DNA from 3 places in the Mesorhizobium sp. M0140 genome. Region 1 is predicted to be linked to each of the others. Evidence: riboswitches for the same ligand, from Rfam matches in the RefSeq annotation. Region 1 holds a riboswitch; each other region holds the start of a gene.

Evidence for each region. Region 1 has a riboswitch for thiamine pyrophosphate ahead of thiB (thiamine ABC transporter substrate binding subunit). Riboswitches for the same ligand answer to the same signal wherever they lie in the genome.
Region 2: linked by a shared signal. The riboswitch ahead of thiC (phosphomethylpyrimidine synthase ThiC) and the one ahead of thiB (thiamine ABC transporter substrate binding subunit) in region 1 are both predicted to bind thiamine pyrophosphate.
Region 3: linked by a shared signal. The riboswitch ahead of NKJ37_RS24225 (YkoF family thiamine/hydroxymethylpyrimidine-binding protein) and the one ahead of thiB (thiamine ABC transporter substrate binding subunit) in region 1 are both predicted to bind thiamine pyrophosphate.

What each region holds. Positions count from the first base shown of each region.
Region 1 is NZ_JAMYTM010000003.1:156,453-166,326, reverse strand. Features, by position in the region: gene NKJ37_RS04515 (ABC-F family ATP-binding cassette domain-containing protein) at 1-1,365, opposite strand, end outside; gene NKJ37_RS04510 (thiamine diphosphokinase) at 1,367-2,011, opposite strand; TPP riboswitch at 2,099-2,213, shown strand; gene thiB (thiamine ABC transporter substrate binding subunit) at 2,257-3,255, shown strand; gene thiP (thiamine/thiamine pyrophosphate ABC transporter permease) at 3,499-5,118, shown strand; gene thiQ (thiamine ABC transporter ATP-binding protein) at 5,111-5,902, shown strand; gene NKJ37_RS04490 (M48 family metalloprotease) at 6,160-7,629, shown strand; gene NKJ37_RS04485 (RNA polymerase factor sigma-32) at 7,651-8,514, opposite strand; gene NKJ37_RS04480 (amino acid ABC transporter substrate-binding protein) at 8,838-9,611, shown strand; gene NKJ37_RS04475 (amino acid ABC transporter permease) at 9,751-9,874, shown strand, end outside.
Region 2 is NZ_JAMYTM010000031.1:41,680-51,553, reverse strand. Features, by position in the region: gene NKJ37_RS25655 (SDR family NAD(P)-dependent oxidoreductase) at 1,340-2,092, shown strand; gene NKJ37_RS25650 (GntR family transcriptional regulator) at 2,104-2,772, opposite strand; gene hemA (5-aminolevulinate synthase) at 3,622-4,833, shown strand; gene NKJ37_RS25640 (ATP-grasp domain-containing protein) at 5,404-6,708, shown strand; TPP riboswitch at 6,932-7,048, shown strand; gene thiC (phosphomethylpyrimidine synthase ThiC) at 7,152-8,987, shown strand; gene thiO (glycine oxidase ThiO) at 8,984-9,874, shown strand, end outside.
Region 3 is NZ_JAMYTM010000027.1:66,636-76,509, reverse strand. Features, by position in the region: gene msrA (peptide-methionine (S)-S-oxide reductase MsrA) at 1-137, shown strand, start outside; gene NKJ37_RS24240 (hypothetical protein) at 163-396, shown strand; gene NKJ37_RS24235 (formyltransferase family protein) at 527-1,558, shown strand; gene NKJ37_RS24230 (RodZ family helix-turn-helix domain-containing protein) at 1,603-1,923, opposite strand; TPP riboswitch at 2,119-2,232, shown strand; gene NKJ37_RS24225 (YkoF family thiamine/hydroxymethylpyrimidine-binding protein) at 2,223-2,831, shown strand; gene NKJ37_RS24220 (ABC transporter permease) at 2,927-3,688, shown strand; gene NKJ37_RS24215 (ABC transporter ATP-binding protein) at 3,685-4,452, shown strand; gene NKJ37_RS24210 (ABC transporter substrate-binding protein) at 4,445-5,464, shown strand; gene NKJ37_RS24205 (methyltransferase family protein) at 5,641-6,336, shown strand; gene NKJ37_RS24200 (hypothetical protein) at 6,713-7,318, shown strand; gene NKJ37_RS24195 (DUF3309 family protein) at 7,570-7,725, shown strand; gene NKJ37_RS24190 (hypothetical protein) at 8,008-8,265, opposite strand; gene NKJ37_RS24185 (DUF982 domain-containing protein) at 8,350-8,619, shown strand; gene NKJ37_RS24180 (GntR family transcriptional regulator) at 8,837-9,562, shown strand; gene NKJ37_RS24175 (ADP-ribosylglycohydrolase family protein) at 9,566-9,874, shown strand, end outside.

The sequences.
Region 1 (9,874 bases):
GATGACGGTGCCGGCAAAGCCGGCGACCAGTTCCTGCAGCAGTTCCAGCGTCTCCATATCGAGATCGTTGGTCGGCTCGTCGAGCACCAGAAGGTTTGCCGGCCGCGCCAGCACCCGCGCCAGCAAGAGCCGTGCCCGTTCTCCGCCGGACAACTCGCGCACCGGCGTGCGTGCCTGCTCCGGCTTGAACAGGAAATCCTTCATGTAGGAGACGACGTGGCGCTGCTCGCCATTGATGACGAGGTTCTCGCCGCGCCCGTCGGTGAGATATTGCGCCAGCGTCTCCTGCGGGTCGACCGCCTCGCGCTTCTGGTCGAGCGTGGCGATCTCCAGATTGGTGCCGAGCCGCACCGAACCGGCGTCCGGCTTCATCTCGCCGGTCAGCATCTTCAAGAGCGTCGTCTTGCCGGCGCCGTTCGGCCCGACCAGGCCGACGCGATCGCCGCGCTGGATGCGGGTCGAAAACCCCTTGACCACGGTGAGATCGCCAAAGCTCTTCTCGATGTTCTTCGCCTCGATCACCAGCTTGCCGGACTCGGCGGCGTCGCTCGCCACCATGGTCGCCGACCCTTCGGCACCGCGATGGCCGCGAAAACGCTGGCGCATGGTCTGCAACTCGCCGAGCCGGCGCATGTTTCGCTTGCGCCGCGCCGTCACGCCGTAGCGCAGCCAATGCTCTTCGCGAACGATCTGGCGGCCGAGTTTATGCTGCTCGCGCTCTTCTTCCTCCAGGACCAGGTCGCGCCATTCCTCGAAATGGCCAAAGCCCTTGTCCAGCCTGCGGGTCTGGCCGCGATCGAGCCAGATGGTGGCGCGCGACACACGTTCGAGAAAGCGGCGGTCGTGCGAGATGACGATCAGTGCCGAGGAGGTGCGGATGAGTTCTTCTTCCAGCCATTCGATGACCGAGAGGTCGAGATGGTTGGTCGGCTCATCGAGCAGCAGGATGTCTGGCTCCGGCGCCATCACGCGGGCAAGGGCAGCACGCCTCGCCTCGCCTCCCGACAGATCATTCGGACGTTCCTCACCCGACAGTCCGAGATGCTCCATCAGATAGCTGGCTCGGTAGGGATCGTCGGCGGGGCCAAGCCCGGCCTGGACATAGGCGCGGACGGTGGCAAAGCCCTCCATGTCCGGCATCTGCGGCAAATAGCGGATAGTTGCCGAAGGCTGGCGGAACACCTCGCCGTCCTGCGGCTCGATCAGGCCAGCGGCGATCTTCAGCAGGGTCGACTTGCCCGACCCGTTGCGGCCGACCAGTGCAATCTTGTCGCCGGCCGAAGCCGTCAAGGCGGCGCCGTCGAGCAGCGGCGTGCCGCCGAAGGTCAGTTTTATCCCGTCGAGGTTGAGAAGAGGCGGGGCCATGTCAGCTTTCAGGTAAGGGATAGGGATGAGCGAGCAGCATCGCGCGGCCATGGTCCAGTGCGATTTCGAGGCGGCCCTTGACCTCGTTGGAGATGGTCAGCGACGAACCGAACGCCACCTTGACGTGGTTCAGCGGCCATTTGGCGCCGGTGACGGTCAGGCCGGCGAGCTCGGAAAAGCCGAGCACCGAAAACAGCGTGCCATCGGCATAGTCGAAGCCGGCCGTTCCGCGCAGCAGGGGAATGCCCTCCTGGGCGCCGCTGGTCAGGAGCACATCAGTCCCGGCCTCGGCCAGCCGGAGGGCAAGCGCCAGATGCAGGAAAGCGTGGTCGGCGCGCTTGCCGCCGAAAGCACCGGCGAGCACCAGGCGGGTCGCGCCGCGCTCGAGTGCGGCGGCAATGGCCAGTTCGCCATCGGTCTGGTCCTTTTCCGCCGGGAAGGTCCGGCGCGGCACGGAAGCGAGATCGTCAGGCAGCTTGGCTGGCACGGAATCGAAATCGCCCACCCACAGTTCGGGCACGAGACCCAGCAGCCGCGCATGCCCGATGCCGGCGTCGGCGGCGATGACGCGGGAGCCTTCGGCCTGGCGGTCGAGCCGTGGCGTGCGGATGAGATCGCCGCCAAGCAGGATGGTGAATGTGCTCATATCGTGTGGCCCTTACCAGCCCGGCACGGGAAACGGAAGGCGGCAAACTCCCACTTGCATGGGGGATCGGCCCGGCCTATGTGTCGAAACGCTCTAACGGGGTGCCGGACGCGATCTTCGCGGACCGGCTGAGAGGCAGTCTCGCCAACCCGCTGAACCTGATCCGGTTTGTACCGGCGGAGGGATTAGACGTTTCGGACAGTCCGACGCCTCAATTCCTTTCAATTCGAACGAAGGAGGCGCCGATGCGCACGCATTTATACGCTCTAGTCTCAGCAATGGCCGTGGTCCTGTCCGGACCGGCCTTGGCCAAGGACAAACTCACCGTCTACACCTATGAGAGCTTTACCGCCGACTGGGGTCCGGGTCCCGTGGTGAAGAAGGAGTTCGAGGCCGAATGCGGCTGCGATGTCGAGTTCGTCTCGGTCGCCGACGGCGTCGCGCTGCTCAACCGCGTCAGATTGGAAGGCGCGTCGACCAAGGCCGATATCGTGCTTGGCCTCGACACCAATCTCACCGCCGATGCCAAGGCGTCAGGCTTGTTCGCGCCGCATGGCGGCGTAACTGATGTCAACGTGCCGGGTGGCTGGAGCGACGATACTTTTGTCCCCTTTGACTACGGATATTTCGCCGTCGTCTACGACTCCGAGAAGCTGAAGAACCCGCCGAAAAGCCTGAAAGAACTGGTCGAGGGCAGTGCCGATGACAAGATCGTCATCCAGGATCCGCGCACCTCCACGCCGGGCCTCGGTCTGCTTCTGTGGGTCAAGTCGGTCTATGGCGACAAGGCGCCCGAGGCCTGGGCCAAGCTCAAGGCGAAAGTGCTGACCGTGACGCCGGGCTGGAGCGAGGCCTATGGGCTGTTCACCAAGGGCGAGGCGCCGATGGTGCTGTCCTACACGACGTCGCCGGCCTACCACATGGTCGCCGAGAAGACAGAGCGCTATCAGGCAGCGTCGTTCGAGGAGGGCGAGTATTTGCAGATAGAAGTCGCGGGTATCACCACGGCGGGGGCCAAGAACCCGCTGGCGGCCAAGTTCATCGCCTTCATGACCGGGCCGAAATTCCAGGATGCCATCCCCGAGACCAACTGGATGTTCCCGGCCGGCAAGACCGACAAGCCGCTCAATCCGGCCTTCGACAAATTGGTCAAGCCGACCAAGACCTTGCTGTTCAGCCCCGACGAGGTCGCCGCCAACCGCAAGGCCTGGGTCGATGAGTGGCTGGCGGTGATGAGCAAGTAGGCTTGCGAGTTCTTTTGATGTTCGCGCCACTCCACCCCCCTCTGGCCTGCCGGCAATCTCCCCCTCAAGGGGGGAGATTGGCAGCGTCGTTGCTGGTTATAGTCCGGCAACGTTGGAGACTAGCGGAAGCATGGGTGGCGGCCGATCTCCCCCCTGGAGGGGGAGATGTCCGGCAGGACAGAGGGGGGCGCCAAGGAACGCAATCCTTTGTAATTGCCGCGATGGAAAGAATGGTGGTCCAGCGTGCAACGCGCGTCTGACCCCCGCATCACTGCTGGCACCCTCGCGCTCGCCGCAATCGCGCTGCTGATCGGCGGCGCGTTTGCTGGCCTGCTTTTCGAGGGCGCCCATGATTTCTCGGGCGCCTGGGCAGCCTTCGATCCCTATCTGCTTCGCGTCATTCGCTTCACGCTCTGGCAAGCGGCTCTCTCGACGCTGCTTTCGGTCATCCCGGCGCTGTTCGTGGCGCGCGCTCTGTCGCGACATCCACGTTTCTTCGGTCGCGCCTTCATCCTGCAGATATTCGCCGTGCCGTTGGCGCTGCCGGCTATTGTCGCAGCGCTCGGCATTCTGGCGCTTTATGGCCGTGCCGGCTATTTCGCCGGCGTGTTTGCTGTGATGGGCGGGGGAAGCTGGCCGGGCATCTATGGCCTGTCCGGCATCCTCGTCGCCCATGTCTTCTTCAACCTGCCGCTGGCGACGCGGCTGTTCCTCGAGGCGCTGCAGACCATACCGGCCGACCAATGGCGGTTGGGGAGCCAGCTCGGCATGGCGGCGCGGCCGGCGTTCCGGCTGATCGAATGGCCAACGCTGCGCGCCGCACTGCCCGGCGTCGCCGGGCTGGTGTTCATGCTCTGCATCACATCCTTCACCATCGTGCTGACGCTCGGCGGCGGGCCGGCCGCGACGACGCTTGAGGTCGGCATCTACCAGGCGCTGCGCTTCGATTTCGATCCCGCGCGGGCCGTTACACTGACGCTGTTGCAGATCGCCTTGACCTTTATCGTTGTGCTGGCCCTGACGCGCCTGGGCGCCAATGTGGTCGGCGACACCAATTTGCCGGTCGCGCAACGCCGCTATCTCTCGGTCAATCGGAGCGAGACCTGGTTGAACGCGCTAGTCATCATCCTGGCGCTGCTGTTCGTCGTTGGGCCGATGGCGGCAACCGTGGTGGCCGGGTTGGGTGCGGACCTCGGCCGTTTGGCCAGCGAGGCCACTGTCCGGCAGGCAACGCTGACCAGCGCGGCGCTCGCCTTCCTGTCGGCGCTGCTTTCGGTGATGCTGTCGCTGGCGCTGACCATGGCGCGGCGGGCACTGGCGCTGAACCGCCGTGCCGGCGCAAAGACACTGCTCGAACGCGCCACCGATACAGGCGCCGGTTTTGTCCTTGTCGTGCCGCCGACCGTCGTCGGCGCCGGCTGGTTCCTGTTGCTGCGCCATGCCGGCGATGTCTTTGCCATCGCCCCGGTCATGGTCGTCACCGTCAATGCGGTGATGGCGATGCCGTTCGCCCTGCGCGCCGTGCGTCCCGCCTATGATGCGGCGAGCGAGCGTCACGAACGGCTCTGCGCACTGCTCGGCATTGCGGGCTGGAACCGGCTGATGCTGGTCGACTGGCCGTCGCTGCGGCGACCGCTCGCCACGGCCTTCGCTTTCGCCATGGCGCTGTCGCTCGGCGATCTCGGTGTCATTGCCCTGTTCGGCAGTGATTCCGTGCAGACATTGCCCTACCTTCTTCTGGCACGGATGGGCAGCTACCGCACCGAGGATGCCGCCGGCCTGGCACTGCTGCTCGGCCTCGTCTGTCTCGCGTTGATCGTGGCGGCGCACTGGCTGGGAAGGGAGAAGGTCCGCGATGCGTGAGAGGGCGGCCAACAGGCTCGAAAAGGGCGCGCCGGTGCGGCTGGACAATGTGTCGTTCAGTTATGGCAGCTATGGCGATGCGCCACTTGTCTTCGACGTCGAGTTCGCCACGGCGAAGATCACCGCCATCATGGGTCCGAGCGGTTCGGGCAAGTCGACGCTGCTCAATCTGGTCGCCGGCTTCGAGACCCCACAATCGGGCCGCGTGCTGATCGGCGGGGCCGATGTCAGCGCCGAGCCGGCCTCGGCGCGGCCGGTGTCGATGGTGTTCCAGGAGAACAATCTCTTCGCGCATCTTTCCGTTGAGCAGAATGTCGGGCTCGGCCGCTCGCCCTCCCTGGGACTGACCGAGGCGGACCGCGCCGCGGTCGCCGAGGCGCTTGCGCGCACCGGTCTCGCGGGCAAGGAGAAACGCCTGCCGCGCGAGCTCTCCGGGGGCGAACGCCAGCGCGTCGCACTGGCCCGCGTGCTGGTGCGCGACCGACCGGTGTTGCTGCTCGACGAGCCCTTCGCTTCGCTCGGACCCGCTTTGCGCGACGAGATGCTGGATCTGGTTGCTGCCGTTCATGCCGAACGCGCCATGACGGTGCTATTTGTCACCCACCAGCCCGAGGATGCACGCCGCATCGGCGAGCACATGGTGTTTGTCGACAATGGGTTGGTGGCCGCAACCGGCAAGGCTGATGATTTCTTCACCGGGGCTGGTCCGGAGGCGTTCCGACGCTATATCGGCGCGGGTGCTGGATATTCCACATCACGCGATGTTGCCCGGAAGCGGACATAATTTACGGTCAAACCGGCTCCAGGCGATGTGGCGTTTGCTTGCCATGACCGGGGGAGTGTGGCTAGGTCGCCCTACCGGTCCGGCACAGGCCGTGATTTGCCTGCAGTATCCGCCGCCCGCCCTAAGGGACGGGCAACGGATGCTGCAGCAGTTTGAGATAGCGCATGACACATTCCGAAGATCGCCCCCGATTTTCGTGGTCATGCGCCGGGACCCGAAAGGAAGCCGTTCTGGCGATCGGCGCTAACACATTGGGAATGAAACCGCTGGCGCGTTTTCTCGCGCTGGCCGGTTTTGCCGTGGCGTTGGCAAGCTGCCAGATGTTCACGCCACCGGAAGTTCAGGAATCCGGCTTCCAGCCTTCCGACAAGCCGATCACGGTGGACAATGTCGGCGCCAACAACAAGCTCGCCGCATTGGCCAAGGCGCAGCACCCGCGCATCCTGGCGACTTATGGCGGTGAATATTCCGACCCCAAGCTCGAGCGCATGGTCGCCAAGGTGGTCGGTAGTTTGACGGTGGTGTCCGCCAACCCGACACAGACCTATCGCATCACCATTTTGAATTCGCCCAACGTCAACGCCTTCGCGCTGCCGGGCGGCTATCTGTACATCACCCGCGGCCTGCTGGCGCTGGCCAATGATTCGGCCGAGCTTGCCGCCGTCATCGCGCATGAGATGGGCCACGTTACCGCCAATCACGGCCTGCAGCGCCAGCAACTGGAGGCCGAGGAAGGCCTGGCGACCAAGGTGGTTTCCGACGTGCTCGGCGACAGCCCGACCGCCAAGGCGGCGCTGATCCGCGGCAAGCTGAGGCTGGCGCAATTTTCGCGCAACCAGGAGCTGGAAGCCGACGCCATCGGCATCAAGTCGATCGGCGAGGCCGGCTACGATCCTTTCGCCGCCGGCCGCTTCCTGCAGTCGATGTCGGCCTATACCGATTTCCGCTCGATCAGTGGCGCCACCGACGCCAGCCTGGACTTCCTGGCCACGCACCCCAACACGCCGCAGCGCATCGATCTGGCGCAGCGCCATGCCCGCCAGTTCGGCGCGCCGGGCGTCGGCACGCGCGACCGCGATTCCTTCCTCGCCGGCATAGACGGCCTGCTCTATGGCGACACGCCCGAGGAAGGCTATGTGCGCGGCGAAACCTTCCTGCATCCGGGCCTTGGCGTGTCGTTCACGGTGCCGGACGGCTTCATCATCGACAATTCGGCGGCAGCGGTGACGGCCACCGGCCCCGGCGACATAGCGATCCGTTTCGATGGCGTCTCCATCGACAAGAACCGGGCGCTGACGGACTATATCCGCAGCGGCTGGGTGGCTGGTCTTGTCGACAGCAGCGTCAAGCAGGAAACCATCAACGGCAATGAGGCGGCGACCGCGCATGCCGTCGCCGAAGGGTGGCAGTTCGACATTGCGGTGATCCGCGCCGGCGGCCAGGTCTACCGGCTGCTGACCGCTGCCCCTTCCGCCAGCACGTCGCTGGATACGATCGCCCGCTCGGTCAGCGGCTCGTTCCGGATTTTGAGCGCTGCCGAAAAGGCGGCGCTGAAGCCGCTGCACATCCGCGTCGTCACCGTCCAGCCTGGGCAGACGATGGGTTCGCTTTCGGCGCAGATGGTCGGCGTCGACCGCAAGCTCGACCTGTTCCGCGTCCTCAATGCGCTGTCGCCCGGTGCCGCGGTTTCGGCCGGCGACAAGGTCAAGATCGTCACCGACAAGTAGGCGCCGCTGGACGCCTGCCGTTCAGGCGGCAGTCGCCATGAACTCCGGATTCTGCTTCACCAATGCGACCTTGAGCTTTTCCATGGCGCGGGCCTCGATCTGGCGGACGCGTTCCTTGGAGATGCCGAGCGTTTCGCCGAGCGCTTCGAGTGTGGCGCCCTCGTCGTTCAGCCGCCGTTCCTCGATGATCCTCAGCTCCCGTGCGTTGAGCGCGCGAAGCGCCTCCCTCAGCCAGAGCGAGCGGCGCGCGACATCGATCTTGTCGCCGACGATCTCGTCGGGCAGCGGATCGTCCGAAATCAGGAAATCCATGCGCTCGGTCGAACCCGCATCGTCGGCAATAGGCATGTTGAGCGAGGAGTCGGGCGCCGAGAGCCGCGAATCCATCATCGCCACATCGGCTTCGGAGACGCCAAGCGCCTCCGACACCTCGCGATAGAGCGTGGCGTTGGAGAGCGGCTCCGTGCCATTCGCCAACCGCGCGCGCAGGCGTCGCAAATTGAAGAACAGCGCCTTCTGGGCCGAGCTGGTGCCACCACGCACGATAGACCAGTTGCGCAGGATATAGTCCTGCATCGAGGCGCGAATCCACCATGTCGCATAGGTCGAGAACCGCACCTCGCGCTCCGGCTCGAAGCGGGCGGCGGCCTCGAGCAGTCCGACATGACCCTCCTGAACCAGGTCGCCGAGCGGCAGGCCGTAATGGCGGAATTTGGAGGCCATGGAAATGACCAGCCGCATATGGGCGACGGTGATGCTGTGCAGCGCGTTCTGGTCGTTGTCCTCTTTCCAGAGCAATGCAAGCCGATGCTCTTCGTCACGCTCGAGGTAGGGAGCCTTCATTGCCGCGCGGACCATGATCCGTCCTGCCGTGTCTTCCATCATGAGGCGCTCCCTGGGTGGTGCGGATGACTTTGCAAACTTGGCTGGCGCCCGGGTTGAAATGGCGGCGTCGTGCCCTACAACAGCCAGAACTGCCATGCGCGGGAAAGGTTCCGCGACCGTGGCGGCGGGATTGTGTTGCCTGAAGGATTCCCAGGACGGTTCGTGATGGCTGCGATGACGAGCAGAAAGTGCCATTTGGAGAATTAGGTTTCATAAACCGGTTGTTTTTGAAATTCTGTTCCTTATTTTTTCGGCTTGCATCTGTCAGTTTCCAGCGCTCACAAATATGCCGGCCAGCCGGCCAAGGACGGGATCACAGAAAAATGAAATGGCTCAAGTCGCTCATCATCGCCGGAACGCTGCAGGCCCTGGCTGTCACTGCAGGCCATGCCGGCGCCAATCTCGACCAGATCAAGCACGCCGGTGTCATCAAGGTCGGCACGGAAGGCACCTATGCGCCGTTCACCTACCATGACACGTCCGGTGCACTGGTCGGCTTCGACGTCGAAATCGCCAAGGCGATCGCCGACAAGCTTGGCGTCAAGGCCGAGTTCCTCGAAGGCAAGTGGGATGGACTGATCGCCGGCCTCGACGCCAATCGCTACGATGCCGTTATCAATCAGGTCGGCATCACCGACGCCCGCAAGGCAAAGTACGACTTCTCCGATCCCTACATCGCCTCTAAGGCGGTGCTGATCGTGCGCGGCGACAACACCGACATCAAGAGCTTCGCCGATCTCAAGGGCAAGAAGTCGGCGCAGTCGCTGACCTCGAATTTCGGCAAGCTGGCCGAAACGAACGGCGCCGAACTGGTCGGCACCGATGGCTTCGACCAGTCGATCCAGCTGCTTCTGACCGGCCGCGCCGACGCCACGATCAATGACAGTCTGTCGTTCCTCGACTTCAAGAAGCATAAGCCGGACGCCAATGTGAGGATCGCCGCGCAAGAGGAAAACGCCGACTATTCCGGCGTCATCGTGCGCAAGGGCGATCCGGAGCTGGTCGCCGCGATCAACAAGGCGCTGGCCGACATCAAGGCCGACGGCACCTACAAGAAGATCTCCGACACCTATTTCGGCCAAGACGTTTCGAAGTAATCCATGAGGCGGGCCGGTCCGCGGCCCATGAGACACATCGAGCGGCGAGCCGTCTTTGACGGCCCGCCGCTTTTGTCGTGATATGGCCGACGCATTCTTGCTTTGACCAAGCTGCTTCGACCAATCTGGAGGGTCTTACGTGCCGCACTGGCTGCAACTGATGCTGGAGTCGCTGCCTTCGCTCCTGTGGGCGGCGCTGATCTTCACCGTGCCGCTGACGCTATTGTCCTTTGCTCTCGGCTTGACGGTCGGCCTGGGTGCTG
Region 2 (9,874 bases), on a different contig from region 1:
CCCATTTTCGTGTGTTCCCGGGTCCGGGGCCCGCGATTTCGCCGGCTCCGCGGTCTGCCTTGGGAGCAGAGGCTTGCTGGCGGATCGTAGTACCGTCTAGGCGAGTTCGCCTTCAGGGCCATCCGCGCCGTTGTTCATTTTCACAGTGCTACCGTACTACTTATAAGTTATAAGTCAATAGGGTTTTCATTAGCCGGTGCTCAGCCGGGAAGGTGTCTTCAATCGCGGTTTCGCTGCCTCGACCGGGATCACAATCCATTTGACGAAAGGCGAGGTCGGAGACAGCAGCCATGCAACTGGCCTCGGCGATGTGGGCTTCCTCGCGACCGACCGGTATGCGGCTTGTCGATCGAGTTGCCTGACATCAAGCGCCGGCGAATAAGTCAAAGCGGTCAGCGTGGCCTTCGAATACAGAGCCATTGGTCAGCAGCCGCACTTCGCTATCGACCAAATCGTCATAGGGTCTTTAGGGAGGAGATGTGCCCAGTGCATTCGCGTGCTGCAACAGCCGCGCTGAACCGCACCGCAGCGTGCCATAACACGCTGCGGTCGGATGATTGTTGAAATGACGGTTCCCGCGCACGACCGTGCCGCTTTCCAACTTCTCTCGTCTGGCGCTTGCCAGCCTGAGTTCTTCCTAGAGGTCGGCGCCCGGATTGCGGGTGTTGTCTTGCGACTTCATTCTCCCGGCAGCCGGGCAAAGGCCCGCAACGTGGAGGCTTCTAAATGGAACGCGGGTTCCCGATGCTTAGTGGGTGGTGCTGCTGAGCAGGGGCAGGGCAGCACAGCCCCCGCCGGCAAGCCGTCGCGGCCGGTTCCCTTGATGGCGTGCCGGCGCAAGTCCCGCGTCACCAGGCTCGTAAATCGCGATGCACGTCAAGCCATTGCGACATGGTTTTGCCAGCTGAGAGGCCGATCCCGTGTGCGGCGAACAGTCGAAACACTGATTGGTCGGTGTGCGTTCTTGGCGTATTGTGCAGCACTTCTGGCATTACTGGCCTTGCGGGGGTGACGAGTCGGTCATGCGACAGTATGGATGTCCCTATCGGAATAGCCGGTCCGCCTTATCGGTCGTCACACCCGCATATTGCTCCGCTTCTAGGGAACACCCCATCACGCGAGGAAAGACATGGCCACATGCGCAGTATCGCCAATCTAGCCGTTGGGCCGACGGCGCGGCGCTTGGGCCAGTCCACCGGCTTTAACCTGCGTCACAACTTGATCCACTGATCCTAGGTGACGACAACGTTGTTCGTCATGATTTGATGGGGCGGGGATTGGCCCAAAAGCGAGCCCCCCAAACTGTGCGGTTGCCAAATACGCAATGGAGTGAATTGGAATGATCATCGTAACAGGCGCCACGCACGGGATTGGGCGGGCCTGCGTGGAGAAACTTGCGTCTGCCGGTTCCAGAGTGGTGGCGACCGGCCGAGATGCAGAAGCGGGCGCGGCGCTCGAACGCGCCAATCACGGTGTCACGTTCGTTGCCGGTGACATCATCCGTGAAGACGATTGCCGCCGTGTCGTCGACCGTGCGCTTGAACTTGGCAACGGCCGGCTCGCGGGGCTCGTGAACAATGCCGGCATGTCGAAGCGCATTGCCTTCGCCACCGCCACCCAGGACGATTGGGATGAGATCCTTGCGGTTAATGCACGCAGCGTCTTTTTCTTCATCCGTCATGCGCTGGACGGCTTGCGGCTCGGGAGGGGTTCAGTCGTCAACATGGCCAGCATCGCCGGAAAGACGGGCGAAGAAGGGCTCGCTGCCTACTGCGCCTCAAAGGCCGCGGTCATCGGGCTGACGCAGGCACTCGCGCTGGAGTTCGGCGAGGAGATCCGCTTCAACGCTGTCTGCCCCGGCCAGATCGAAACACGCATGATGGGCAACATCATAAGCGATGCACTGCGCAAGAAGCAGCTCGAACTGCGGATCCCTGCCAACCGCTTCGGTGCCCCTGAAGAGATCGCTGATGTGGTCGCTTGGTTACTTTCGAATCAATCGAGCTATGTCAACGGCACGGTCGTGACTGTAGACGGCGGGGAAACAGCCGGCCTGCGCACACCGCGCGTCGCGCAGATCGATGGTGCTTAGGGCAATTCAGCTCAGCCGGAGCCGCGCTCGTCGAAATAGCGCAGAAAACCATGTGAGCCTCGCTGGATGTCGTTCTCGATCGCCTCGCGGGCCCTCTTCCTGTCGCCAGCCCTCAAGGCCTCGATGAGATGGTCATGTTCTTCCGCGCCGGTGTACCCGCGCGGAATTTCCCGGTCGTAAACGTTAAGGATTGGACCCATCGAGGCCCACATGCTTTCGATCTGTCCGATCAGCATCGGCATACGCGACAGGCGGTAGACGCCGAAGTGGAAAGCGCGATTGGAGGATCGCGCTTCCTTGATATTACCGGCCTTATGGCTCTCTACAAATGAGGCGCGGAAGGTCTCAAGCTGTTCGAGATCGGCGGGGGCAAAATGGTCGGCAGCGTGTTCTGCCGCAAGCCCTTCAAGTGCCACGCGGATCAGCTTGATCTGAATGTAGCGCGCGCGGCTGAGGTCTGGCACCGCGGCGAACCTGCCGGAGCGCAACTCGAGCGCCTGCTCGCTGACGAGCCGCAGACAGGCTTCGCGCACCGGCGTAATGCTGGTTCCGAGCTGCTCGGCAAGATCCTGCATAAGGAGACGATCGCCCGGCGCGAAATTGCCGATGATCAAGCCATCCCGCACCTTGCTGTAAATCCGCGCGGACAGGCTGCCCATCTCCTCGGGCTGCATCTTCATAGGGCCCATGGGACTCCCCTCGTCTCTGCTGCAGATGTACGGAAATGTCGATTGACGCGTTTCACTACGTTTATAAGTTATAATCGCTGCCTATATTTTGTTACTCAGCGGCAGACAAGTACGTGCACGTTAATTGTCTGCAGCAAACATGTCGGTTTTCATAATTATTTGTGAAATTTTGTTTCATATAAAAACAAGGAGACCCTTCTTTTCCGATTCTGACAATGGAATGTGACGACAGAAAAAGGCGCGATCTCATCTGCGTGGCATGAGTTGGTGTGCGAGAGATGATGACATCTGAAGGAGCCGGGAAGCTTACATGTCAATTTCCAGTCTGATGGGCAGAAATTTCCGATTCTGAGGCGACTCCGAACCGGCTGGACCGACGATGACGACGGCACCGTCAAGATGATCCGGCAGGCCAGCAAGTCCAAAAGCTGCGTATGGCGTTTGCAGAGCGTTTCGCCGCCGAAGGGCTTCAAGGGCTGTTGCGCGACAAGACGCGGCCCTCGCGCATTGCGGCTCTCGGGCCGAAAGCCCGCCGAGCGCAGCTCTGACAAGGCCGCGACAGGAATCGAACGACGACTGGCCAGAATTATGAAATCCCTTGCGACACTATGCAATTTCAAACATTTCAGTAACAAATAGATTTAACATTCTCTTCACTTGCACTTTGGGGCGCGTTACCCGAATTAGCTGGAGCGGCCGAAACCCCCGCAAGATCAAGCGCGTAGTCGAAATCCAATCTTGCTGGTGCTTGTCGAGGGATGCGACGCGATGGGCCGGCGCAGGTGCGCTGTGAAGCAGCACTGAGCGCGCCGAAAAACGGCTTCCCAACAGGAGATTGATTTGGATTATGTGCAGTATTTCGCCGGAAGAATCGAGCAACTCAAAGGCCGTGGCGGGTATCGTGAATTTGCCGATCTGGAGCGTCAGTCTGGCAACTTCCCAAAGGCCTGGCTCAATAGGCCCGACGGCCGAAAAGAGATAACCATTTGGTGCACTAATGATTATCTCGGTATGGGGCAGCACCCCAAAGTGCTATCGGCAATGAAGCGCGCCATCGATGCCAACGGCGCAGGATCGGGAGGATCCCGCAACATTGGTGGCACCAACCATTATCACGTGTTGCTCGAGCGGGAGCTTGCAGGTTTCCACAATAAGGAAGCAGGATTGATTTTTGTTTCCGGCTTCAGCTCAAACGATTCATCATTGAGTACATTGGCATCTTTGATGCCGGACACAATTATTTTTTCTGACGAGCACAACCACGCTTCAATTATTAGTGGATGCCGCAACAGCCGGGCCGAAAAGCGCGTCTTCCGGCATAACGACGTTGCGCATTTGCGGGAGCTTCTGCGCAGTGTAAATCCTGCAAGACCCAAGATCATTGTTTTTGAATCGGTATATTCAATGGACGGTGACATTTCACCGATCAAAGATATCTGTGACATGGCGGACGAATTTGGCGCAATGACGTTTCTGGATGAAGTTCATGCATCGGGAATGTACGGTCCGAAAGGCGCCGGCATTGCCGCGGAACTTGGCATCATGGATCGTCCAACCATCATCGAAGGAACGCTAGGTAAGGCGTTCGGCTCGATGGGGGGTTATGTGACCGGACCTGCCTCCATTGTTGACAGCATACGAAGCTTCTCGATCGGTTTCATTTTCACCACGGCGCTTGCGCCAGCCCTAGCGGCTGGTGCGCTGGCAGCGCTGCGCCATCTTCGCGATTCAGATTCAGAACGAATTGATCTGCACCGGAAAACGAAACTTTTAGTCGGACTGCTGAAAGAGGCGGGCATCCCCGTCATGCCGACCCGAAGCCACATCATTCCTGTGCTTATTGGTGATCCATTCCGTTGCAAGGAAGCGTCCCGCCAGCTTCTAGATCAGCATGGAATATACGTTCAGCCAATTCTGGCGCCGAGTGTTCCGGTGGGAACCGAGCGGTTCAGGGTGACGGTTACGCCTGCCCATAGTACGACAGATATTCGGACGTTCGTCGATGCGCTCAGGCAGGTTCTGCAGCGGGACAATCTTGGCAAGGCTGCCTAATGTAAATGCTGGGAACGACAGGGCGCGCAGCCTCAGACCTGATTATATCAGCCGGGCTCGCCGAGGTGGAAGCGGCGGTCCGCGATCCGGTTCTGACGCCCGATCGCATCTTCGAATGTCAACGGAAAGCAGTTCCGTAACCCGCAATGACAGCTTTCGCGATCTTAAATGATGTGACTCCATGATTGAATGGGGCCGTTTGACGACTCGCTGCTTACACATCGGGCCGGTTCCAGATTCAGGGCTCACCATGAGCCGGTATGACCAGAGCGCATGTTCTTGTGCTGCGAGTTTGATGTGGCTTGGCGTGCCCTACCCGAGGGGTAGGTCACGCCCAGGCCCACGGGATCACACACCAACCCCAGCTAACCTGGTTTGAACGGAGCAAGCCTCCGACGCCGCCCTAATCAACAACGCTGCAACAGATCCTTCAAATCAATTTACAAGATTTTTACAACCGTCAGTCGTTGACAATGGTACGGCACCGCGAGTCTGAGGTCCGGCACGGCCATAAAAGTGACGCCGGTACCCTCGGACCGCCGCCAGCACGCAACATCGGGATTAACAGCAATGGTAAGAAGAAGAGCGCTCATATTGGTCGAAGGCCATAGGGGTACTGGTCAGCTATACGTCCAAGCGGCTCAGTGTCTTGGTCTTCATCCAATTACTCTGACGGCTGATCCACCTCGGTACGACTATCTTTCGGCGGAAAACGTTGAGGCAATCCGTGTCGACACTGGCAATCTCGAAGCGTTGGTCCGCGAATGTTCGCGGCTGCGTGCTACCCACGACATTGCTGGCATTACTGGCTTTGCCGGGGACCATGAATCGATCTATGCGACAGTTGGCAAGCTTTGCCGGCATTTCGATCTACCGGGACCGAACCCTGAATCGATTGAACGAAGCTGCGACAAATTCAAGCAACGCCAACTCCTCGCGCAGGCCGGCGTTCCAATACCGGCTTATCGGTTGGCAACGAATGCGGCGGAGGTAGAAAGCTCGGCTGCAGAGATCGGCCTGCCCGTGATTCTTAAGCCGGCAGTAGGCAGCGGCAGCATCGGTGTCCGATTGTGCCGCAGCCTCGAAGACGTAGCCGAACATACGACCTATCTATTGGGCGGAAAGCACATATGGCGGTCTACACCGAAAATACTCGTCGAAGAATTCGCACAGGGCCCGTTCTATAGCATTAATGTTATGGGGAATGAGGTCGTTGCGATTTGCGCCAATGACTTTGGTCCCCTCCCCCATTTCGTCATACGTGAGGTGACATATCCGGCCCTGCTAACCGATCAGGAGCGTGAGCGCATCGCCGATGTTTCGCTGAGCTGTTTGCGGGCTCTCGGCCTTGGCTGGGGGCCAACTAACATTGAACTCCGGTGCACGAAACGCGGTCCAGTTGTCATTGAAGTCAATCCGCGTCTTAGTGGCGCGCCCGACCCTCAACTGGTCCAGTTAGCTTACGGTGTCGACCTCGTCACCGAGCACATCAAGCTTGTCATTGGCGAGGAATGGGATCTGCGCAAAAAGCATTCACATACTGCGGCCGCGCGATTCCTGCTTCCTGATCAAGATGGCACCCTGGACTGGATTGGTGGCGACACTCAGGCAGCTGCTATATCAGGTGTGGCCGAGGTCAAATTGAATGTTGAACCCAAGACACCGATCGTCAGGAAGGGGGATTTCCGAGACTGGATTGGACATGTCATTGCCACTTCGCCCAGCCGTGCTGAAACCGAGGGCGCCCTTCAGCGAGCGGTCGACTTGATCGATTGGTCGATCACCCCTTTTCCGGCGACAATAGGAGGTGATCGAGAGCACGATGTTTGTGGGGCGTTCGGGCGGCCCACCAGTTCTGTTCCGATCAGGCATTGACGGCTTAAGATCCTTGAAACGCAGCAGTTCCGTCTACGTCAATGTCACATCAAGTTTGACGAGGCAAATGCAGCTTTGGCCACACCTGCCCTATCTCCCGCGGAACTTCTCCGCGACCCGTGGCGAGGCCGTCGGCCCAATTTGGGCCCAATTTGATTGCCGCCCACCGCCGCCGCAGGACGAACATGCGCTTGACAAGACAACCCCGGCCCGTTCAACCTGAGGCATTCACCAGGGGAGTCCCGGCAAGGGGCTGAGATACTGCTGGCTTTCGCGGCGCAGTGACCCGTTGAACCTGATCCAGTTCATACTGGCGTAGGGACGGTGCAAGCGCTTTGCGGGAGTTTACGCCCGAGGTCCTGTTTCGGCAGGTCGACAGAAGCGTCTTTTCATCCTTCCGGCACAGAACTGGGTCTCCAATGCATGAGCAAAGGAGCCTCAAGATGAATGCCCTCACCCCAGCCGTCTCAACGGGACCGCTGCCTGCTTCGCGTAAGATCCACAAGCCCGGTGCCATCCACCCGCAGATCAGGGTGCCGATGCGCGAAATCTCCGTCCATCCGACAGCCGGCGAACCGCCCGTCACCGTCTACGATCCGTCGGGCCCCTATACCGATCCGGCTGTCGAAACCAGCATCGAAAAAGGCCTGGCCCGGCTTCGCCACGAATGGATCTTGGCGCGCGGCGATGTCGAGGTCTGCGACGGCCGCCATGTCCGGCCGGAGGACAACGGATTCGCGACGGGCGAACGCCTGACGCCAGAATTTCCCATCCGCCACCGACCGCTCAGGGCCAAAGCAGGCAAGGCGGTGACGCAGCTTGCCTACGCGCGCGCCGGCATCATCACACCCGAAATGGAGTTCGTCGCCATCCGCGAGAACCTTGGTCGCGAGATCCTGCGCGGCAAGCTTGAGCGCGACGGCGAGGCTTTCGGCGCGACGCTGCCCGATTTCGTCACGCCCGAATTCGTCCGCGACGAGGTGGCGCGCGGACGGGCGATCATTCCCGCCAACATCAACCATCCCGAAAGCGAGCCGATGATCATCGGCCGTAATTTCCTGGTGAAGATCAACGCCAATATCGGTAACTCCGCCGTCACATCGTCGATGGCTGAAGAGGTCGAAAAAATGGTCTGGGCGATCCGCTGGGGCGCGGACACGGTGATGGACCTGTCGACCGGCCGCAACATCCACAACATCCGCGACTGGGTCGTGCGCAATGCGCCGGTGCCGATCGGTACGGTGCCGCTCTATCAGGCGCTGGAAAAGGTCAACGGCATCGCCGAGGATCTGAACTGGGAGGTCTACCGCGACACGCTGATCGAGCAGGCCGAGCAAGGCGTCGACTATTTCACCATCCACGCCGGCGTGCGGCTGCATTACATCCCGCTGACCGTCGACCGGGTGACGGGTATCGTCTCGCGCGGCGGCTCGATCATGGCCAAATGGTGCCTGCACCATCACCGGGAAAGCTTCCTCTACGAGCATTTCGAGGAGATCTGCGACATCGCCAGAGCCTACGACGTCTCCTTCTCGCTCGGCGACGGCCTTCGTCCGGGCTCGATCGCCGATGCCAACGACGCGGCGCAGTTCGCCGAGTTGGAAACGCTCGGCGAGCTGACGCAGATCGCCTGGGCGAAGGATTGCCAGGTGATGATCGAGGGGCCTGGCCACGTGCCGATGCACAAAATCAAGGCGAACATGGACAAGCAACTCGCCGTCTGCGACGAGGCGCCGTTCTATACGCTTGGACCGCTGACGACCGACATCGCGCCGGGCTACGACCACATCACCTCAGGCATTGGCGCCGCGATGATCGGCTGGTTCGGCACCGCCATGCTCTGCTACGTCACGCCCAAGGAGCATCTCGGCCTTCCCGATCGCAACGACGTCAAGATCGGCGTGATCACCTACAAGATCGCCGCCCACGCCGCCGACCTGGCGAAGGGCCATCCGGCAGCGAAAGTCAGGGATGATGCGCTTTCCCGCGCGCGCTTCGAGTTCCGCTGGGAGGACCAGTTCAACCTGTCGCTCGATCCCGAAACCGCGCGGTCCTTCCACGACCAGACCTTGCCCAAGGAAGCGCACAAGGTGGCGCATTTCTGCTCGATGTGCGGACCGAAATTCTGCTCGATGCGAATTTCCCACGACATCCGCGCCGAGGCGCAGAAAGAGGGCATGGCGGCGATGGCGGCGAAATACGGCGAGGGCGGTGATCTCTACCTGCCGGCGGACGAGACCGGCGCACCGCTCATACCTCAGCCACGTGAGCCATCATGAAGCTCTTGGTCAAAGGAGCGGGCGTTGCTGGCCTCACCGCCGCCTTCGAGTTCGCCGCACGCGGCGCGGCGGTTACCGTTGCCGAGACAAGGCCTGCCCTTGGGGGCAATGCGTCGTGGTTCGCCGGTGGCATGTTGGCGCCGTGGTGCGAGCGTGAAAGCGCCGAGCAGCCGGTGCTGGATCTCGGAAGCGACGCCGCCGACTGGTGGGACGCCGCAACGCCAGGCTTGGTAGCACGACGGGGAACGCTGGTCTTGGCCGCGCCGCGCGATGCGGGCGAGCTCGACCGGTTCGCCAGCCGCACGACGGGCTATCGGCGTGTCGAGGAAGATGAAATTGCGCTCCTGGAACCCGACCTCGCCGGCCGCTTCCGGCGTGGATTGCTCTTCCCCGACGAGGCTCACCTCGACCCACGCCAGGCGATGGCGGCACTTCATGACAAGCTCGCGGCCACGGGGGTCGAGTTCCGCTTCGGCGCCGACGCCCGGCCTGTTTCGGGTTTCGCCCGTCAGATAGACTGCATGGGAATGGCAGCGGCCTATGACAGGCTGCGTGGCGTTCGCGGCGAAATGCTGATCCTTCGCACGCCTGATGTCTCGCTGTCGCGGCCGGTCCGTTTGCTGCATCCGCGCTTTCCGCTTTATGCCGTGCCGCGCACCGATCACCGTTTCATGGTTGGTGCGACGATGATTGAAAGCCAGTCCGCCGGACCAATCACGGCGCGCTCCATGATGGAGCTTCTGGGTACCGCCTATGCCCTCCACCCGGCCTTTGGCGAGGCCGAGATCGTTGAAACCGGTGTCGGCGTCCGCCCAGCCTTTCCCGACAATTTGCCGCGCGTCGAAACGAACGGTGAAATCATCGCGATCAACGGCCTCTATCGTCAC
Region 3 (9,874 bases), on a different contig from region 1:
AAGTCGCACCCGTTGGTCCATTCTGGGAAGCCGAGCCCGAGCATCAGGACTATCTGGAGAAATATCCCGACGGATACACCTGCCACTTCGTCAGGCCAGGCTGGAAGCTGCCGGTTCGCGAGACGGCGGTTTCGTAGATTTGCAACTGCGATTTGCCCTGCATTGCTGCTCGACGGTGTCGTCGAGCAGATCATCGCATCCAAACCCCTTTCGGTCAGCGCGGCTTGTCGCGTCGGTGAAGCCATCGAGCTTTCACCAATGTGCGAAAGCGCCCTTCGAACACCTTCGTCAACGGCGAATGCGGATGCGGTAGGCAAACACGGTCAGGCGGTTGACAGCCTGCCGTATCGCGGTCCAACTGCGCAGGAAGAGTTGATTTCGGGAGACGGGCCGTGAAAAAAGTTTACGAAAAGCCAGTGTTTGTAAAACGCGAGCGTCTTTCGGTTGTCACTGCCTTGGCATCGCCTTCCACTCAGCCGACCTGACAAGCTCGCCCTGACCTGTCGGCCCGTTTGAGCCGCCGAAGATGAGGCCGATCGAATCGACCGATCACTCGGAGCCGATCACAGCCGTTTTTGTCCTCGATATCTCTAACTATACGGGGCCTCTGCTCGCCGGCTGGCTAGAGGCTGGAAATGCAATTGGCGCGATCATCGTACCCGGGTTCCGGCGTCGTCCCACCGGTTTCAGCATTGGCAATTTCCGGCGAAGGCTTCAACGCAAGCTGCTGCTCAGGCGGTTTATCGGTAACACGCCTGTCAAGTTGATCGAATTTGGCCGTCCTTACGATTGGAATGCGCTTGGTCGGCAATTGTCTGACGTCCGCGCCGATGTGCTGGTCTGCTACACTTTGCCTGTCTTGATCCCTCAAGAGGTTCTTGGCCATTTTTCCAAAGGCGGGGTCAACCTCCACCCGGCGCTGCTCCCCGACTATCGAGGGCCCCACCCGATCCAGCGCTTGGCCGTGGACGGCCGGCATGCGGCTCATGGCGGCGTCACGCTCCACAAGATGTCCGCCGGTTTTGACGAGGGTGACATTCTCGGGCAGGTGCCGTTTTCCGAAGCTGACTGGACATCGAGAGAAGCCCTGGTCGACAGCACGGCAACCGCTATGCGGATTCTGGTGAGCGAGGCGGTGCCGACCTACTGCCGGGGGCTGTTGTCAGGAATGCCGCAGCCGAAAGGCGATTTCGTCTGGGCGCGGCTTCAGCCCAGCCACCTGATAATCTCGCCGGCCATGTCGGTCGAGCATGTTGTACGGCTATGGCATGTGCTTGGCCTTCTGCCAGGCATCTATCTTGAAATCGGAACGCGCAAAGTCAGGCTGGGATTCCAGATCAGAAGGCTGGGGCCCTGCACAGGAAAGGCTCCGGTCAGGCGGTGGGGAACAGTGGAATTTGATCTCGCCAACGGTCGGGTCCTGTATTTTACCTACGGTAGAGTGCTCAAACGGCTGCTCAATTCGAAACACCTATTTTCGCGCCCGCCCGCCGGGAGACCCGCTCCAGAAATCCGGCTGTTCGGCAAAGCGAGTGCTGCGGACCAGAAAAACGGATGAAGTCGCTGGGCGATGCCCAGCGGCTTCATCCGTTTGCGACGTGGTTACTTGCCACAATGATTATCGTTTACCGTTGGCGCCGTCGCGTTACCATCGGCGTCCGGCTGCGCGCCTTGCGGGTTGGTCGGGCAATTCTGATCCGCGTTCGAATTCATGTCCCCTACCGTGCCAGTCGTGCTGTTGGTCGTGCCCGGGTCGACAGTGTCCGGCTCGATCGTATTCGGGGAAGCCGGCGTGTTCGGCTCAACCGTCACCGACTTGCCGCTGCCGCTTCCATTTGCGTTGTTGCTGCCGGCGCTTTGCGCCATGGCTGACGTGGCCAGACCAATGGTGAGAACCGAAGCTGCGAGGATTTTCATGAACATGGTTTGTCTCCATTTCTGTGAAGTCGTCGCTTATTTTCTACGAAAGTGATCGCGTTGCGACTGTGGGGACAACCGGTCGCGGCGGCGAAGGTTCCCGACAAAATTCCGCTCAGGCGCACCGTGACTGGCGCAATGCTTTTGGCGCAGTGCTCTGAAAAAACGGCTTTCCCTTGAACTCGAATGATGCTTTAAGGCGCACATCCACAGGGGTGCTCCGTACGGTCGGGGCTGAGACGGGGGCGGCAAGCCCACAGACCCTAGAAGCTGATCTGGGTAATACCAGCGGAGCGAGGCGGGCGATGTTTTCAGGCGCACAGATTTCCCTATACCCCATGACCGACGAATTCGTCGGTGTCATTCTTGGCGCGCTCGGTGCGCTCGATCCCTGGCGCGACAAGCTCAGGATCGAGACCGACGACATCTCGACCTTGCTGGTCGGGTCGCCCGAAGTGCTGTTTCCCGCCATGCGCGACCTCTTCGTGGCGGCGGCACGTAGCGGCAAACATTGCGTGTTGTCGGCCACCATCTCGCGCGGGTGCCCTGGCGAGCCGGATGATCCGATCTGCCGCTCCGATGCACTTGGCGGGCCTGTCGGGCCACTCGGCCCGCGCAAGGATGCGGCCATCGCGGCGGTGCGCAATGCTGCTGCCACCGGCCAGCCGGCGGCGGCGCAGTTCTCGCTCTATGTGATGGGCACCGACGACCACATGGACGAGATCTACGGCTGCATCGATTTTCTCAAGCAGTCCGGCGTCTATGAGCGTTCCAAGCATTTCTGCACGAAACTGCGCGGTGATGCCGGTGCGATCTTTTCGGCGCTGGACGAGGCCTTCTGCCGCTTCGGACCAGGCGCCGGCCACGTAACCCTCGACGTCACGGTCTCGGCCAACAGCCCGTCGGCTGTCTGAAGCTGCCGCCGCCTCCGCGCGGCCGTCAAAGGTTATCTCCCGTGGTCTCATCATCATTCGCTTCGCGCCCGATCGCGGGCCTTCTTGTCAAGGCAATGCCGGCCATGATCTCGGTCGGTTTGCTCCTAGTGGCGTGGGAGCTTTATGCCACCTATTCCGGCATCAGGCCGACGATACTGCCGGCGCCGTCGCGCGTTTTCGAGCAAGCGCTGCTCAATCGCCAGGCGCTGGCCGACAACGCCATTCCGACCATCGGCGCCACGCTGCTCGGCTTTGCCTGTTCGCTCAGCGCCGCCTTCGTGCTGTCGATGCTGGTCGACTTCTTCCAGCCGCTGCGGCGTGCGCTGTTTCCCGTCTTAATCGTCAGCCAGACCTTGCCGCTGGTGGCCATCGCGCCGCTGGTGGTGCTGTGGTTCGGCTTCGGGCTGGCGCCCAAGATCATGCTGGTGGCGCTGGTTACCTTCTTTCCGATGCTGGTTGCATTGGTCGAGGGTTATGAGTCGACCGAGGCCGAGATCGGGCAAATGCTGCGCGCCATGGGGGCAGGGCGCTGGCGCATCTTCGTGCTGGCACGGCTGCCTTCGGCGCTGCCCTATTTCTTCGCTGGCTTGAGGATCTCCATCACCTACGCCGTGGTCGGCGCGATCTTCGCCGAATATGCGGGGGCCGCGAAGGGGCTGGGCATCTACATGCTCAACGTCAAGAACAATTTCCGTCCTGACCTGGTTCTTGCCGCCGTCGGAGTGAGCGCTGCCCTGACCCTTGTCCTGTTCGGGTTGACTGTACTGCTGCAGCGCCTTGCGATGCCCTGGGAGCGGGCCGGCAAGGAAACCGCCGGGAAGGGAGCCTGGCGATGAGCCGGCTGGAACTGCGGTATGTGCGCAAGGCGTTCGGTGGGCTCGACGTGCTGGCCGATATTTCGCTTAGCGTCGGCGCTGGTGAATTCGTCTCGATCCTTGGACCCTCGGGCGCCGGCAAATCGACGCTCTTCCAGCTTCTGACCGGCGCCGAGCATGGCGAGGGCGAGATGTTGTTCGACGGCGCGCCGCTCGACGACCACGGCAGGCATTTCGCCTTCATGCCGCAGCGTGACGCGCTGATGCCGTGGCGGCGCATCCTCGACAACGCGACGCTCGGGCTCGAAGTCCAAGGCATGAGGAGACAGGCGGCGCGGGTGCGCGTTGCGCCGTTGTTTGCCGAATTCGGGCTTGCCGGCTTCGAGCGGCATTTTCCAGCGCAACTGTCCGGCGGTATGCGCCAGCGCGCGGCCTTGCTGCGCACGGTGGTGCAGCAACGCGACATGCTTTTGCTCGACGAGCCGTTCGGCGCGCTCGACGCGCTGACCCGCACGGCCATGCAGCGCTGGCTGGAACAGATGTGGCGGCATCATCGCTGGACGGCGCTCCTGATCACCCATGACGTGCGCGAAGCCGTGTTCCTGTCCGACCGCATCTATGTGCTGTCGGCGCGCCCGGCCCGCATCGTGCGTGAAATCAAGGTGCCGCTGCCGCGCCCGCGCAGCCTTGGCGGCGATGCCGCGCGCCAGGCAAGTGCGCTCGAGGCCGAGATTCTCGACATCATCCTCAACGCCACCCCATCCAAAGGACACGATCATGATTGACTTGACGCGCCGGCAGGCCTTGTTGCTGACCCTTGCCACAGGCCTTCCGCTCATTGCCGGATCGGGGCGAGCCCAAGCACAATCGGCACAAAAGGTCACCGTTGCCCTCGACTGGACGGTCAACACCAACCACATCGGACTGTTCGTCGCCCGCGACAAGGGCTTCTATCGCGAGGCCGGGCTCGAGGTCGACATCCTGCCTTACAGCGATACCGGTGCGGGCACGCTGGTTGCAAATCGCGTCGCCGATTTCGGCATCAACGGCACCATCAGCCTGTTCACCCAGAGAACCGCCGGAGCGGACCTGAAGGGCGTCTATGCGGTGGTGCAATCGGAAACCGGCCGCGTGGTCTTCAATGCGGCCCGCAGCGAGATAGTAAGCCCGAGAAACCTCGACGGCCTGACCTATGGCGGCTTCGGCAGCGCCTGGGAAAACGCCCTGATATCGACCATCATCCGCCATGATGGCGGCAAGGGCAATTTCGAGACGGTGACGCTCGGCACCTCAGCCTATGAGGCGCTGGCCAATGGTTCGGTCGATTTCACGCTCGAAGTCTCGACCTGGGAGGGTGTCGACGCCGAGCTCAAGGGCGTCAAACAACGCAGCTTCGTCTATGCCGATTACGGCGTGCCTGACGAGCACACGACACTGATCTCTTCGAGCGAAGCCTATCTCCAGGCAAACTCCAAGCCTGCGGCCGCCTTTGTCCAGGCGACGCGGCGCGGCTACCAGTTCGCGGTCGATCACCCCGAAGATGCGGCAGCCCTGCTGATCGCGGCCAACAAGGATGCGTTGACCAATCCGGCGCTGATCCACGCCTCGCTGAAGGCGCTGATCGACGGCCATTATCTGCGCAGCCAAAGCGGCGCCATCGGGACGATGGATCCAGCCAAGATGGAAGCGATCGGCGGCTATCTCTTCGCGTCCGGCATTTTGCGTGATGCCGACGGCAAGCTGGTTGCTCAACGCCCGGATTTCGGGAGCTATTTCCGCAACGACTATCTGAGCTAGTCTGGCAAAACCAAATGAAATGGGTCGCCAGTCTATTTCTGGACGACCGCGTGGAGCAGGGTCGTCTGGATGTGGCACCCTGGCTCCCCGACAGCCAGTTTAAACACCGATCTGATCTTGTTGATTAACTGCCCGGCAATGGTTGCGTGCAAAGGTCGCCTCGAGGGATCATCGGGGTGTTTGCATTGCTCATATCAAAAAGCGAGGCGCTTTCGCACGTCAGTGACGGCAGGATTTTGTCCGCAGCCCGAAAGCGCGAAATCCTGGTGGATTTGCGCGAAGGTTTCTTTCGGATCTGCGCGCTGGCCTTCGCGGGCATGTTCGTCTACCGCGGCGTATATCACCTGATGCTCGACCCGACCCGCATCAATGTGGCGCTGGTGGCAATTTCCGAGATCCTGACCTTTACCTGGCTGCTTCTGTCGCGGCGACCGCAGGTACGCGACTGGAACCCGCTGACGGTGGTTGTTTCGGTGGTCGCCAGCTTCGGTGTCGGCTTCATCGACCTGCAACCGGGCGTGGCCATCATCCCGGTCTATGCCGCTGCGCCGCTGCAAGTCCTGGCGTTGGGGTTCGTGATCTGGGGGAAGATATCGCTAGGGCGTTCTTTCGCCATTCTGCCAGGCAATCGCGGCGTGATGACCGACGGTGCCTACCGCCTGGTGCGGCACCCGATCTATGCCGGATACCTTGCCGGTCATGTCCTGTTCCTGCTGTCGGCCTTTTCCTTCTACAATCTTGCTGTCTACGCCGCGATCACCTTCTTCCAGGTTCATCGCATCCTGCGCGAAGAGGCGCTGTTAGCCGCCACGCCGGAATACCGGGACTATATGAAGCGCGCCCACTACAGGCTGTTCTACGGGATCGTCTGACAAGCGGGCCGGCGCAGAATCGTTCGGCCTGCAATCACGCTTGCACTCTCTCACTCCCGCATCCGGCCGCCGATAGACTCTGGCCACTTGCAATCATCGCGGCGGTCTTGCTGATCTTGCGAGAGGCCTATCCATGTCCAGCGCGGTGTGCGGCATGGAGCAGAGTAACGTCCGATCGCCAATGCCTTACGAATTGTTCGTGTAAAGAACAATTATTCAAACTTTAATATCATTTTGTTTCAGAAATTTTGTTGATGTACACCACGCCTCAGGTCCAGTATTCTCTCTCTGAAACTGAAATTCACCACCTCGCGTAGTTGATCTTGCAATCGGCCTCTCGCCAATTGCTTTAGCGCAACGACAACAGGAGAGTGTTATGGCTCACACCATCAAGACAGTCGCCAATATGTTGGCGGGTAGTGCGGTAATTTTAGCTCTTTCCCTGCCCGCCAATGCTGCGGGAATCGGCCTTGGCGTTGGTGCCTCGGTGGGTGGTAGCGGCGGCGTCAATGCCGGTGTCGGGGCTTCCGTTGGCGGCAGTGGCGGCATCAGTGCCGGAGTGGGCGCCTCGGTCGGCGGCAGCGGTGGTGTAAATGCCGGTGCCGGTGCCAATGTTGGCGGCTCGAGCGGTGTCAATGCTGGTCTCGGCGCTTCGGTCGGCGGCAGCAACGGCATCAATGCCGGCGCGGGCGCCAACATCGGAGGGTCTGGCGGCATTACGGCCGGCCTTGGCGCCAATGTAGGCGGGACGAGCGGCGTCGGCGTGGGTATTGGTGGCGGCATCAATCCAGGCAATCCGTCGAACCCGAGCAATCCGTCCAATCCGTCAAACCCCAGCAGGCCGAGCCTGCCGGGTGTCGTGGCCCAGATGTCGGATAGCAACGTGGCGCGAATGAAGAAGCGCTGCGTCGACGTGCTCAGCAGCGAAGGCGCCTACGACCGCGATCTACGGCAACTCTGCCTCCTGATCGCTCGTCGCTGATACTGGAGGGGCCGGGGATTGGAAGTGCCGAATCAGCCGTGAGGCTCGACCGCACTCTCCTGGCCTCCGGCCGGTAGGAAAGCCCGCCACGCTGGCGGGCTTTCTGCGTCCACAGGCGTGCCGGAATCAAATTCTGGTTGCCATCATCTGGATGGCCGCTTCTGTTGCCGGCAGACCTCTTCCGCACGCGATGCCCGCCACAATCGCGCGGAACGGTAGAGCCTTTGGAGCGCTCGTCTTTGAACATCGCTATGAGTCTTGGAACCATACCGATCATCATTGCGCTGCTTGGCGGCCTCAGCGGCCTCGGTGGCGGTCCGTTCTACGGCACCGGCTACTATGGCGGCGGCGGCCTTGGGCTCGTGCTGCTCATCGCCATCGTGCTTGTCGTGCTCGGGCGTATCTAGCCGGGTTATCGCAACTGATCGCAATCTCGTGAGCGCCCCCAATATCGGCGTGCACCGGATTGTGATGCAGGCAAGCCGGCTTGTGATCCTGCACTCTGCAAAACTTTCGTATGGTCATTGCGGTCCACACCCCCCCGTGGAAACAAGAGGAGAGGGTCCCACCCCTTGTCCTCCTCCAAGGCCCGCTCCGGTTCACCGTAGCGGGCTTTTGCTTGCTGGCGAGGGGAAACCGGCTCGCATCAAACCCTATGGGCAAGGCATCCAGAAGCTGACGCCAGTCGACTATTCCATGTCAGGTACGTCGCCGCTGACGAAGAGCGTGTTCGGCGGGCCGTATTCGCCCAGCGTCGGATCGGCCTCGCGGCTCCAGGCGATGACGCCGGCATGCTTTGCCGCTAGAGCCCTGGCGGTGCGTATGGCGCGGTCTTCGCTCTGCTGGTCGGCGGGTCCAAAGGCTGGGAACAACTCGCCATCCTCACCGCGATCGAACGCGACCACGACGATCAGCCTGGGATTTTTCTGGCCACTGGAATCGGACATCTTGCACCTTTGTCGCGGAACCTATCACATTGCGCGGGGTTGAAGGCCGCGAATCGATGAATGCCGACTTTGGGGAGTGGCATCGTGCAAGATCAGCGTTTCGATGAGCCGGTCAGGATTGCGCTCGGCCGATCGCGAAACTCGATCTTCAACGTGGAGCGGGTCGCTCAGGCTGCCGACATCCTGCTGAACCGCTGGCCGGTTGCAACCGGGCAAAAGCATATGGTTGCCCGTAAGGTCTGTCTGGCCGTGCTAGAGGGAAAGAAAGAAGTCTCGGCGGCAAGGGCGGCGTTCATCAACGCCGCTATCGAGGCGGACATTCTCGTTGACCCGCGTGAGGTGTCGATCCCGTAGCCTGCCCGGTGAAATTGAATCAAGGATCGGCTCTATCCTCTTGGTTGATCTCGGTCTTTCACCGGCTTTTCCGGGCCATGGCAACCGGCCAGTTCGGCGCGCTCTGCGGACAATCCGAAATTCGGGGTTCATTGGGCCTGTTTCCGGCATCTGTTGACACGGCATTTCTATCCAGATATTGAACAGGACTATACAGGTTCACTGAACAGGTACCTATATGAAGCGGCGCGCGGTTCAACTGTCTCCCGGTACGGGCAAACCCGAGCAGATCGCCACCGTTCTCGAACATGAAATCCGCTCCGGTGTTCTCGGCTTCGGCGACCGCCTGCAAAGCGAGAATGAACTTGTCCAGCGCTTCTCCGTCAGTCGCAATACGGTCCGCAAGGGCCTCGAAGAACTGTCCAGCCGCGGGCTGATCACGACCAGGGTTGGTATTGGCTCGTTCGTCACCTTCGACGGCAAGCCGGTCGATGACTCCATCGGTTGGTCGCGCGCGCTGGCCGATGCCGGCGCCAATGCCGAGACGCGGACGCTGCGGCTGGAGGTCATCGAAGACCCCGATCTGGCTGCGCTGCTTGGTATCGAAAGCCCGTTCTTCATTGCCGTTGACCGGGTGCGCACCAACGCCAGCGACGGCCATGCGATCTCCATCGAGCGCAGCCGGCTGCCATTGTCCTCCGAGCTTGAGGACGTACCGTTGCGCGGACTGCGCGAGGGCTCGCTGCACCAGACGCTGCGCGCCGCCGGCCTCATTCCCGACCATGGCGAGGAATGGGTCGAGATCGAGATGCTCAATGCCGAGGATGCGGCCATCCTCGGTTGCCCACAAGGCACGCCCTTCCTGCGCGGCCGCCGGCTGACGCGTGCGGCTGACGATCGGCCGATCGAGTATGTCACCAGCCTGCTCAACCCGGCACATTTTGCGCTGCATATGAGGTTCTGAGCGATGTCGGATGCAACCAGCAAGGCCATCGATCGCGCCATGGGCGCGCTTGTCGGCGGAGCGCTGGGAGATGCGCTCGGCATGCCGACGCAGCTTTTGTCGCCGGTTCGCATTGCCGAACTCCACGGCCATGTCGAGGATTTCATCGAGCCTTTCGCCGATCATCCGGTGTCGAAGGGACTGGCTGCCGGCACCATCACCGACGACACCGAACAGGCGCTGCTGCTCGGCCGCATCCTGGTCGAATCCGGCGACCGTTTCGACCACGCGCGCTGGGTCAATGCGCTGCTCGACTGGGAGCGCGAGGTCAAG